One region of the Carnobacterium mobile DSM 4848 genome, then DNA from elsewhere that is predicted to be linked to it. Evidence: a T-box and tRNA genes for the amino acid it is inferred to sense, from the RefSeq annotation. Region 1 holds a T-box; the other regions hold tRNA genes.
The links. A T-box is a leader RNA that pairs with one kind of tRNA and senses whether it is charged. The one in region 1 lies ahead of serS (serine--tRNA ligase), so its partner is inferred to be a tRNA-Ser.
Positions count from the first base shown of each region.

Region 1 (2,174 bases):
TGAAACAGACAAAATGATGGATTGGGCTTTTGCAAACTGGGAAAAAGTACAAGTTTATAAGAAAAACGATGTATTAAACGATGTGAAACCGTTAGCTGTAGAAAAAGGGAAAACGGACAGTGTAAAACTAGCCGTAGAATCGGATGTATCTTTATTTGTTCCAACTGATACAGATTTGGAAAATATGGAAGTAAGCTACACTCCTCAGAAAAATGTGTTAAATGATGCAGGCAAAGTAACGGCTCCGATTAAAAAATCTGAAGAAGTTGGAACTGCTCAAGTTTCAGTGAAAGATGATGAGTTAGGTTATGTCGATGGCGATCAAGGAGAAGAAGTAGCTGTAGTGGCAGCTGATGCTGTTGAAAAAGCGAATGTTTTTGTGCTATCAGGCCGTTGGATCAAAGATTTCTTTTCTAATTTATTTTAAGTCTTTTGAAAATAGAGAGATTTGTTTTCGTTGACTTAACGATAAGGGTTCGGTAAACTAGATTTACTAAAATTGAACAAATTGAACGTTAGTAATGCAAAATAGTAAAATAAATAAATACTGTTAGAGAGTCAGTGGTTGGTGAAAACTGATGATTTGTTTATTTGAATCCATTGCATGAAGTAAATAATGAATCAACTGCTGGTTCTGCTGGTTGACCAAATTATTTCGGCTCCAGACCGTTATCTGATGTAAAGCGTAGAAGTTTTCACTGTATAAACTTCTAAAGTTGGGTGGTACCGCGATTTTATCAGGCCATTTCGTCCCATATTCACTGGGGATGGAATGGCCTTTTTTGTATGGTAAAGAAATATAATAATCAGTCTAAAACAGAGGAGAGAAGAAAATGTTAGATATAAAAAAATTGCGGAACGATTACCAAATGGTTTCTAAAAAATTAGCCAGCCGAGGTGTCAAAAAAGAGACTTTGGATAACTTTATGCATTTAGACGAAAAAAGACGGTCTCTTTTAGTAGAAACAGAACAATTAAAGAATCAACGAAATGAAGTTTCTGGAGCGATTGCTGTCTTAAAACGCAACAAAGAAAATGCGGATGACAAAATTCAAGAAATGCGTGAAGTCGGGGAAAAAATCAAACAACTAGATGAACAATTAGCGCAAATCGATCTCCAAATCGAAGACATTGCTTCTGGCTTACCCAACTTGCCGCATGAGTCAGTGCCCATTGGTACGGATGAAGAGGACAATCTTGAAGTAAGAAAATGGGGAACACCTAAAACGTTTGATTTTGAAGTAAAACCTCATTGGGAAATTGCAGAAGCTTTAGATATTTTAGATTTTGAGCGGGGAGCAAAAGTTTCCGGCAGTCGTTTTGTTTACTATAAAGGATTGGGTGCCAGACTAGAACGCGCAATTTATAACTTTATGTTGGATCTGCACACGGGGGAACACGGCTACACTGAAATGATGACGCCTTATTTAGTCAACAGTGAATCAATGTATGGAACAGGTCAATTTCCTAAGTTCAAAGAAGATGTTTTTCAAATTGAAGATAGAGATCTTACGTTGATCCCAACAGCAGAAGTTCCTTTGACCAATTATTACCGCAATGAAATTTTAAGTGAAGGACAATTACCTGTTTATTTTACAGCTCTTAGCCCTTCATTTAGATCAGAAGCAGGCAGCGCTGGAAGAGATACACGTGGCTTGATACGATTACATCAATTTAACAAAGTAGAAATGGTGAAGTTCAGTAAACCTGAAGATTCATATGAAGAACTTGAGAAGATGACACAAAATGCTGAAGCAGTCTTACAAAAATTAGACTTGCCTTATCGCGTTTTGGCTTTGTGTACAGGCGACATGGGTTTTTCAGCTGCTAAAACGTATGACTTAGAGGTTTGGATCCCGGCACAAGATGTTTACCGTGAAATCAGCTCATGTTCAAACACAGAAGCTTTCCAAGCGCGGCGCGCAAAAATTCGTTACCGCAATGAGGCCACAGAAAAATTAGAATATGTGCATACATTGAATGGTTCAGGACTTGCGGTTGGTCGAACGGTTGCTGCTATTTTAGAAAATTACCAACAAGCTGACGGTTCAGTTAAAATCCCAGATGTTTTGGTTCCATACATGGGTGGAGTCACAGAAATAAGAAAATAAGTCTCATACAAATGTTAAAAACGTATCTTATATCTTGCTTTCTTAAGCGTAGATGTAGGATAC
Region 1 covers NZ_JQMR01000001.1:1,789,364-1,791,537, forward strand. The annotation lists gene BR87_RS08535 (serine hydrolase) at 1-427, shown strand, start outside; T-box leader at 510-758, shown strand; gene serS (serine--tRNA ligase) at 834-2,111, shown strand.

Region 2 (2,174 bases), 1.5 Mb from region 1:
ATACCGGCGGCCGGAATCGAACCGGCACGCCCTTGCGGGCACAGGATTTTGAGTCCAGCGCGTCTACCAATTCCGCCACGCCGGCAAGATAAGATGAACGTCCCATTTATCAGATAAGGCGGTAACCGGATTTGAACCGGTGATGAAGGTTTTGCAGACCTCTGCCTTACCACTTGGCTATACCGCCATTTTTAAAATGGAGTGTTGTATTTATTGTAAAAAACTGGGCTAGCTGGATTCGAACCAACGCATAAGGGAGTCAAAGTCCCTTGCCTTACCGCTTGGCTATAGCCCAAAAATAAAAAGGCGACTGATGGGGTTCGAACCCACGCATGCCGGAACCACAATCCGGTGTGTTAACCACTTCACCACAATCGCCATGGTATGAATTATCTCGTCATTATTTTAAAAATGGCAGGGGTAGTAGGAATTGAACCCACACTGATGGTTTTGGAGACCATAGTTCTACCTTTAAACTATACCCCTATTTAAAATAAGGTTATTCTTTTTAAATAAATGGTGGAGGGGGGCAGATTCGAACTGCCGAACCCGAAGGAGCGGATTTACAGTCCGCCGCGTTTAGCCACTTCGCTACCCCTCCGCTTTAAAAAAGGTGGCCTGGGACAGAATCGAACTGCCGACACCTTGAGCTTCAATCAAGTGCTCTACCAACTGAGCTACCAGGCCATATTGGAACCTTTCGGTTCATTACATACGTCAATAAAAATGGCGGTCTCGACGGGAATCGAACCCGCGATCTTCTGCGTGACAGGCAGACATGTTAACCCCTACACCACGAGACCAATAGTATTGCGTAAAATGGAGGTTAACGGGATCGAACCGCTGACCCTCTGCTTGTAAGGCAGATGCTCTCCCAGCTGAGCTAAACCTCCTGAAGTACATGACCCGTACGGGATTCGAACCCGTGATACCGCCGTGAAAGGGCGGTGTCTTAACCACTTGACCAACGGGCCGAAATTAGTGTAACGGAGAGTAAGGGATTCGAACCCTTGAGACAGTGTGCACCGCCTACATGATTTCCAATCATGCTCCTTCGGCCGCTCGGACAACTCTCCAAGTTGGTTCTGTTAACACTCTCATTTGGTTACTTTTTTCCATAGACAACTATGTAACTCCGCAAGCAGGGCTCGAACCTGCGACATCATGATTAACAGTCATGCGCTCTACCAGCTGAGCTATTGCGGAATAAAAAAGATGCACGGCAACGTCCTACTCTCACAAAGGGAAACCCTTCACTACCATCGGCGCTAAGAAGCTTAACTGCTGTGTTCGGCATGGGAACAGGTGTGACCTTCTTGCCATTGCCACCGCACATCTTGCATATAAGAGAACGTTGTTCTCTCAAAACTGGGTATTGTTTACTGTAAAGTTGGTTTTAAACCGTTCGTTCACCGTTTAAAAAATTGGTTAAGTCCTCGACCGATTAGTATTGGTCCGCTCCATACATCGCTGTACTTCCACTTCCAACCTATCTACCTGATCATCTCTCAGGGGTCTTACTCACTTACGTGATGGGAAATCTCATCTTGAGGGGGGCTTCACGCTTAGATGCTTTCAGCGTTTATCCCGTCCACACATAGCTACCCAGCAATGCCCTTGGCAGAACAACTGGTACACCAGCGGTGTGTCCATCCCGGTCCTCTCGTACTAAGGACAGCTCCTCTCAAATTTCCTGCGCCCGCGACGGATAGGGACCGAACTGTCTCACGACGTTCTGAACCCAGCTCGCGTACCGCTTTAATGGGCGAACAGCCCAACCCTTGGGACCGACTACAGCCCCAGGATGCGATGAGCCGACATCGAGGTGCCAAACCTCCCCGTCGATGTGGACTCTTGGGGGAGATAAGCCTGTTATCCCCAGGGTAGCTTTTATCCGTTGAGCGATGGCCCTTCCATGCGGAACCACCGGATCACTAAGCCCGACTTTCGTCCCTGCTCGACTTGTAGGTCTCGCAGTCAAGCTCCCTTCTGCCTTTACACTCTACGAATGATTTCCAACCATTCTGAGGGAACCTTTGGGCGCCTCCGTTACACTTTAGGAGGCGACCGCCCCAGTCAAACTGCCCGTCAGACACTGTCTCCCAGCCAGATCATGGCTGAGGGTTAGAGTGGTCATACAGCAAGGGTAGTATCCCACCATTGCCTCCACCAAG
Region 2 covers NZ_JQMR01000001.1:265,182-267,355, reverse strand. The annotation lists tRNA gene BR87_RS01195 (tRNA-Leu) at 2-85, opposite strand; tRNA gene BR87_RS01190 (tRNA-Cys) at 117-187, opposite strand; tRNA gene BR87_RS01185 (tRNA-Gln) at 224-295, opposite strand; tRNA gene BR87_RS01180 (tRNA-His) at 306-378, opposite strand; tRNA gene BR87_RS01175 (tRNA-Trp) at 413-486, opposite strand; tRNA gene BR87_RS01170 (tRNA-Tyr) at 518-601, opposite strand; tRNA gene BR87_RS01165 (tRNA-Phe) at 615-687, opposite strand; tRNA gene BR87_RS01160 (tRNA-Asp) at 728-803, opposite strand; tRNA gene BR87_RS01155 (tRNA-Val) at 821-893, opposite strand; tRNA gene BR87_RS01150 (tRNA-Glu) at 903-974, opposite strand; tRNA gene BR87_RS01145 (tRNA-Ser) at 988-1,076, opposite strand; tRNA gene BR87_RS01140 (tRNA-Asn) at 1,134-1,206, opposite strand; rRNA gene rrf (5S ribosomal RNA) at 1,218-1,333, opposite strand; rRNA gene BR87_RS01130 (23S ribosomal RNA) at 1,425-2,174, opposite strand, start outside.
Region 2: it has a tRNA-Ser gene. The T-box ahead of serS (serine--tRNA ligase) is inferred to sense a tRNA for this amino acid. The anticodon was not compared.

Region 3 (2,174 bases), 630 kb from region 1:
AACTCCTTTAGCCGGCACCATTTTGCGGAAGTAGTTCAGTGGTAGAACGCCACCTTGCCAAGGTGGAGGTCGCGGGTTCGAACCCCGTCTTCCGCTTACTAGGACGACTAGTAAGCAGGTTTGAAAAAATCAGCTCTTGTTCTATATGCCGGGGTGGCGGAACAGGTAGACGCACAGGACTTAAAATCCTGCGGTGAGTGATCACCGTGCCGGTTCGATTCCGGCCCTCGGCACCATATATATAGCACCCATAGCTCAATTGGATAGAGTACCTGACTACGAATCAGGCGGTTAGAGGTTCGACTCCTCTTGGGTGCATTCCATTTTTTATAAATAGTAAGTGGAAACACCAGTATTTTCAGCATACGGGAAGTAGCTCAGCTTGGTAGAGCACTTGGTTTGGGACCAAGGGGTCGCAGGTTCGAATCCTGTCTTCCCGATTTAAAATGTTGGGGCCTTAGCTCAGCTGGGAGAGCGCCTGCCTTGCACGCAGGAGGTCAGCGGTTCGATCCCGCTAGGCTCCACTTTTAATTTTTAATATTTTGGCGGTGTAGCTCAGCTGGCTAGAGCGTCCGGTTCATACCCGGGAGGTCGGGGGTTCGATCCCCTTCGCCGCTATTGCAACTGAAAAGAGCTTGGACCTTTAGCTCAGTTGGTTAGAGCAGACGGCTCATAACCGTCCGGTCGCAGGTTCGAGTCCTGCAAGGTCCATTAATCGTTATTGCCATATTACGATTGATTACCTTGTCTGTATATAGGACAGACTGTATTTTTATGGAGGATTACCCAAGTCTGGCTGAAGGGAACGGTCTTGAAAACCGTCAGGTGTGTAAAAGCACGCAAGAGTTCGAATCTCTTATCCTCCTTATTTATTATTTCAATATTACCGCGGGGTGGAGCAGCTGGCAGCTCGTCGGGCTCATAACCCGAAGGTCACAGGTTCAAATCCTGTCCCCGCAATTATTTACGATAAAGTAAATAAAACTAGTTAAAAGCAAAAAGGTCTCGTGGTGTAGGGGTTAACATGTCTGCCTGTCACGCAGAAGATCGCGGGTTCGATTCCCGTCGAGACCGTTTTGCGGGTGTAGTTTAGTGGTAAAACCACAGCCTTCCAAGCTGTTGATGCGAGTTCGATTCTCGTCACCCGCTTTTTTATGGGCCTATAGCTCAGCTGGTTAGAGCGCACGCCTGATAAGCGTGAGGTCGATGGTTCGAGTCCATTTAGGCCCATTGTACTATATTTTTATTGGAATTTGGGGAAGTACTCAAGTGGCTCAAGAGGTGCCCCTGCTAAGGGTATAGGTCGCTAACGCGGCGCGAGGGTTCGAATCCCTCCTTCTCCGTTTTTTAAAGGCCCGTTGGTCAAGTGGTTAAGACACCGCCCTTTCACGGCGGTATCACGGGTTCGAATCCCGTACGGGTCATAAGTAACGTAGTTTACTTATTAATTCAATTTATTCATCAACTAGAAAAGTGGAGGATTACCCAAGTCTGGCTGAAGGGAACGGTCTTGAAAACCGTCAGGTGTGTAAAAGCACGCAAGAGTTCGAATCTCTTATCCTCCTTATTTATCCTTTTAATATTACCGCGGGGTGGAGCAGTTGGCAGCTCGTCGGGCTCATAACCCGAAGGTCACAGGTTCAAGTCCTGTCCCCGCAATTTTTTATTAAAAATTGTTATGTAACCTAACAATTTTTAATAAAATGATTCTATGATAACTATAATTTTAATATTACCGCGGGGTGGAGCAGCTGGCAGCTCGTCGGGCTCATAACCCGAAGGTCACAGGTTCAAATCCTGTCCCCGCAATTATTTACGATAAAGTAAATAAAACTAGTTAAAAGCAAAAAGGTCTCGTGGTGTAGGGGTTAACATGTCTGCCTGTCACGCAGAAGATCGCGGGTTCGATTCCCGTCGAGACCGTTAATTGAATATGGCCCGGTAGCTCAGTTGGTAGAGCACTTGATTGAAGCTCAAGGTGTCGGCAGTTCGATTCTGTCCCGGGCCACCTTTTTTGCGGGTGTAGTTTAGTGGTAAAACCACAGCCTTCCAAGCTGTTGATGCGAGTTCGATTCTCGTCACCCGCTTTTTTTTTTATGGGCCTATAGCTCAGCTGGTTAGAGCGCACGCCTGATAAGCGTGAGGTCGATGGTTCGAGTCCATTTAGGCCCATT
Region 3 covers NZ_JQMR01000001.1:1,162,563-1,164,736, reverse strand. The annotation lists tRNA gene BR87_RS05430 (tRNA-Thr) at 1-20, shown strand, start outside; tRNA gene BR87_RS05425 (tRNA-Gly) at 25-96, shown strand; tRNA gene BR87_RS05420 (tRNA-Leu) at 148-236, shown strand; tRNA gene BR87_RS05415 (tRNA-Arg) at 245-318, shown strand; tRNA gene BR87_RS05410 (tRNA-Pro) at 367-440, shown strand; tRNA gene BR87_RS05405 (tRNA-Ala) at 452-524, shown strand; tRNA gene BR87_RS05400 (tRNA-Met) at 545-618, shown strand; tRNA gene BR87_RS05395 (tRNA-Ile) at 638-711, shown strand; tRNA gene BR87_RS05390 (tRNA-Ser) at 777-866, shown strand; tRNA gene BR87_RS05385 (tRNA-Met) at 888-960, shown strand; tRNA gene BR87_RS05380 (tRNA-Asp) at 1,002-1,074, shown strand; tRNA gene BR87_RS05375 (tRNA-Gly) at 1,079-1,149, shown strand; tRNA gene BR87_RS05370 (tRNA-Ile) at 1,157-1,230, shown strand; tRNA gene BR87_RS05365 (tRNA-Ser) at 1,256-1,343, shown strand; tRNA gene BR87_RS05360 (tRNA-Glu) at 1,353-1,424, shown strand; tRNA gene BR87_RS05355 (tRNA-Ser) at 1,476-1,565, shown strand; tRNA gene BR87_RS05350 (tRNA-Met) at 1,587-1,659, shown strand; tRNA gene BR87_RS05345 (tRNA-Met) at 1,737-1,809, shown strand; tRNA gene BR87_RS05340 (tRNA-Asp) at 1,851-1,923, shown strand; tRNA gene BR87_RS05335 (tRNA-Phe) at 1,936-2,008, shown strand; tRNA gene BR87_RS05330 (tRNA-Gly) at 2,017-2,087, shown strand; tRNA gene BR87_RS05325 (tRNA-Ile) at 2,099-2,172, shown strand.
Region 3: it has a tRNA-Ser gene. The T-box ahead of serS (serine--tRNA ligase) is inferred to sense a tRNA for this amino acid. The anticodon was not compared.

Region 4 (2,174 bases), 1.5 Mb from region 1:
TTAGTGATCCGGTGGTTCCGCATGGAAGGGCCATCGCTCAACGGATAAAAGCTACCCTGGGGATAACAGGCTTATCTCCCCCAAGAGTCCACATCGACGGGGAGGTTTGGCACCTCGATGTCGGCTCATCGCATCCTGGGGCTGTAGTCGGTCCCAAGGGTTGGGCTGTTCGCCCATTAAAGCGGTACGCGAGCTGGGTTCAGAACGTCGTGAGACAGTTCGGTCCCTATCCGTCGCGGGCGCAGGAAATTTGAGAGGAGCTGTCCTTAGTACGAGAGGACCGGGATGGACACACCGCTGGTGTACCAGTTGTTCTGCCAAGGGCATTGCTGGGTAGCTATGTGTGGACGGGATAAACGCTGAAAGCATCTAAGCGTGAAGCCCCCCTCAAGATGAGATTTCCCATCACGTAAGTGAGTAAGACCCCTGAGAGATGATCAGGTAGATAGGTTGGAAGTGGAAGTACAGCGATGTATGGAGCGGACCAATACTAATCGGTCGAGGACTTAACCAATTTTTTAAACGGTGAACGAACGGTTTAAAACCAACTTTACAGTAAACAATACCCAGTTTTGAGAGAACAACGTTCTCTTATATGCAAGATGTGCGGTGGCAATGGCAAGAAGGTCACACCTGTTCCCATGCCGAACACAGCAGTTAAGCTTCTTAGCGCCGATGGTAGTGAAGGGTTTCCCTTTGTGAGAGTAGGACGTTGCCGTGCATCTTTTTTATTCCGCAATAGCTCAGCTGGTAGAGCGCATGACTGTTAATCATGATGTCGCAGGTTCGAGCCCTGCTTGCGGAGTTACATAGTTGTCTATGGAAAAAAGTAACCAAATGAGAGTGTTAACAGAACCAACTTGGAGAGTTGTCCGAGCGGCCGAAGGAGCATGATTGGAAATCATGTAGGCGGTGCACACTGTCTCAAGGGTTCGAATCCCTTACTCTCCGTTACACTAATTTCGGCCCGTTGGTCAAGTGGTTAAGACACCGCCCTTTCACGGCGGTATCACGGGTTCGAATCCCGTACGGGTCATGTACTTCAGGAGGTTTAGCTCAGCTGGGAGAGCATCTGCCTTACAAGCAGAGGGTCAGCGGTTCGATCCCGTTAACCTCCATTTTACGCAATACTATTGGTCTCGTGGTGTAGGGGTTAACATGTCTGCCTGTCACGCAGAAGATCGCGGGTTCGATTCCCGTCGAGACCGCCATTTTTATTGACGTATGTAATGAACCGAAAGGTTCCAATATGGCCTGGTAGCTCAGTTGGTAGAGCACTTGATTGAAGCTCAAGGTGTCGGCAGTTCGATTCTGTCCCAGGCCACCTTTTTTAAAGCGGAGGGGTAGCGAAGTGGCTAAACGCGGCGGACTGTAAATCCGCTCCTTCGGGTTCGGCAGTTCGAATCTGCCCCCCTCCACCATTTATTTAAAAAGAATAACCTTATTTTAAATAGGGGTATAGTTTAAAGGTAGAACTATGGTCTCCAAAACCATCAGTGTGGGTTCAATTCCTACTACCCCTGCCATTTTTAAAATAATGACGAGATAATTCATACCATGGCGATTGTGGTGAAGTGGTTAACACACCGGATTGTGGTTCCGGCATGCGTGGGTTCGAACCCCATCAGTCGCCTTTTTATTTTTGGGCTATAGCCAAGCGGTAAGGCAAGGGACTTTGACTCCCTTATGCGTTGGTTCGAATCCAGCTAGCCCAGTTTTTTACAATAAATACAACACTCCATTTTAAAAATGGCGGTATAGCCAAGTGGTAAGGCAGAGGTCTGCAAAACCTTCATCACCGGTTCAAATCCGGTTACCGCCTTATCTGATAAATGGGACGTTCATCTTATCTTGCCGGCGTGGCGGAATTGGTAGACGCGCTGGACTCAAAATCCTGTGCCCGCAAGGGCGTGCCGGTTCGATTCCGGCCGCCGGTATTCTAAAAAAAGTAGTATCAATTGTTTAACGACTGTTGATACTACTTTTTTATGGTCTAATTTTGGTTCTTTATCGAATTGTGTTGGTCATGCTTAATAATGAAATTTCCTCCGGAATTTACGCGTCTGCTTGCAAGAGCCATGGGGACGACTGGAGCCTTACATGTCTCCAGCCTTTCAAGCCTCAAACGAAGCCTAACCGCTTCGTAATTCGCATTGAATCCTTTACATGGCTGC
Region 4 covers NZ_JQMR01000001.1:254,606-256,779, forward strand. The annotation lists rRNA gene BR87_RS01040 (23S ribosomal RNA) at 1-514, shown strand, start outside; rRNA gene rrf (5S ribosomal RNA) at 606-721, shown strand; tRNA gene BR87_RS01050 (tRNA-Asn) at 733-805, shown strand; tRNA gene BR87_RS01055 (tRNA-Ser) at 863-951, shown strand; tRNA gene BR87_RS01060 (tRNA-Glu) at 965-1,036, shown strand; tRNA gene BR87_RS01065 (tRNA-Val) at 1,046-1,118, shown strand; tRNA gene BR87_RS01070 (tRNA-Asp) at 1,136-1,211, shown strand; tRNA gene BR87_RS01075 (tRNA-Phe) at 1,252-1,324, shown strand; tRNA gene BR87_RS01080 (tRNA-Tyr) at 1,338-1,421, shown strand; tRNA gene BR87_RS01085 (tRNA-Trp) at 1,453-1,526, shown strand; tRNA gene BR87_RS01090 (tRNA-His) at 1,561-1,633, shown strand; tRNA gene BR87_RS01095 (tRNA-Gln) at 1,644-1,715, shown strand; tRNA gene BR87_RS01100 (tRNA-Cys) at 1,752-1,822, shown strand; tRNA gene BR87_RS01105 (tRNA-Leu) at 1,854-1,937, shown strand.
Region 4: it has a tRNA-Ser gene. The T-box ahead of serS (serine--tRNA ligase) is inferred to sense a tRNA for this amino acid. The anticodon was not compared.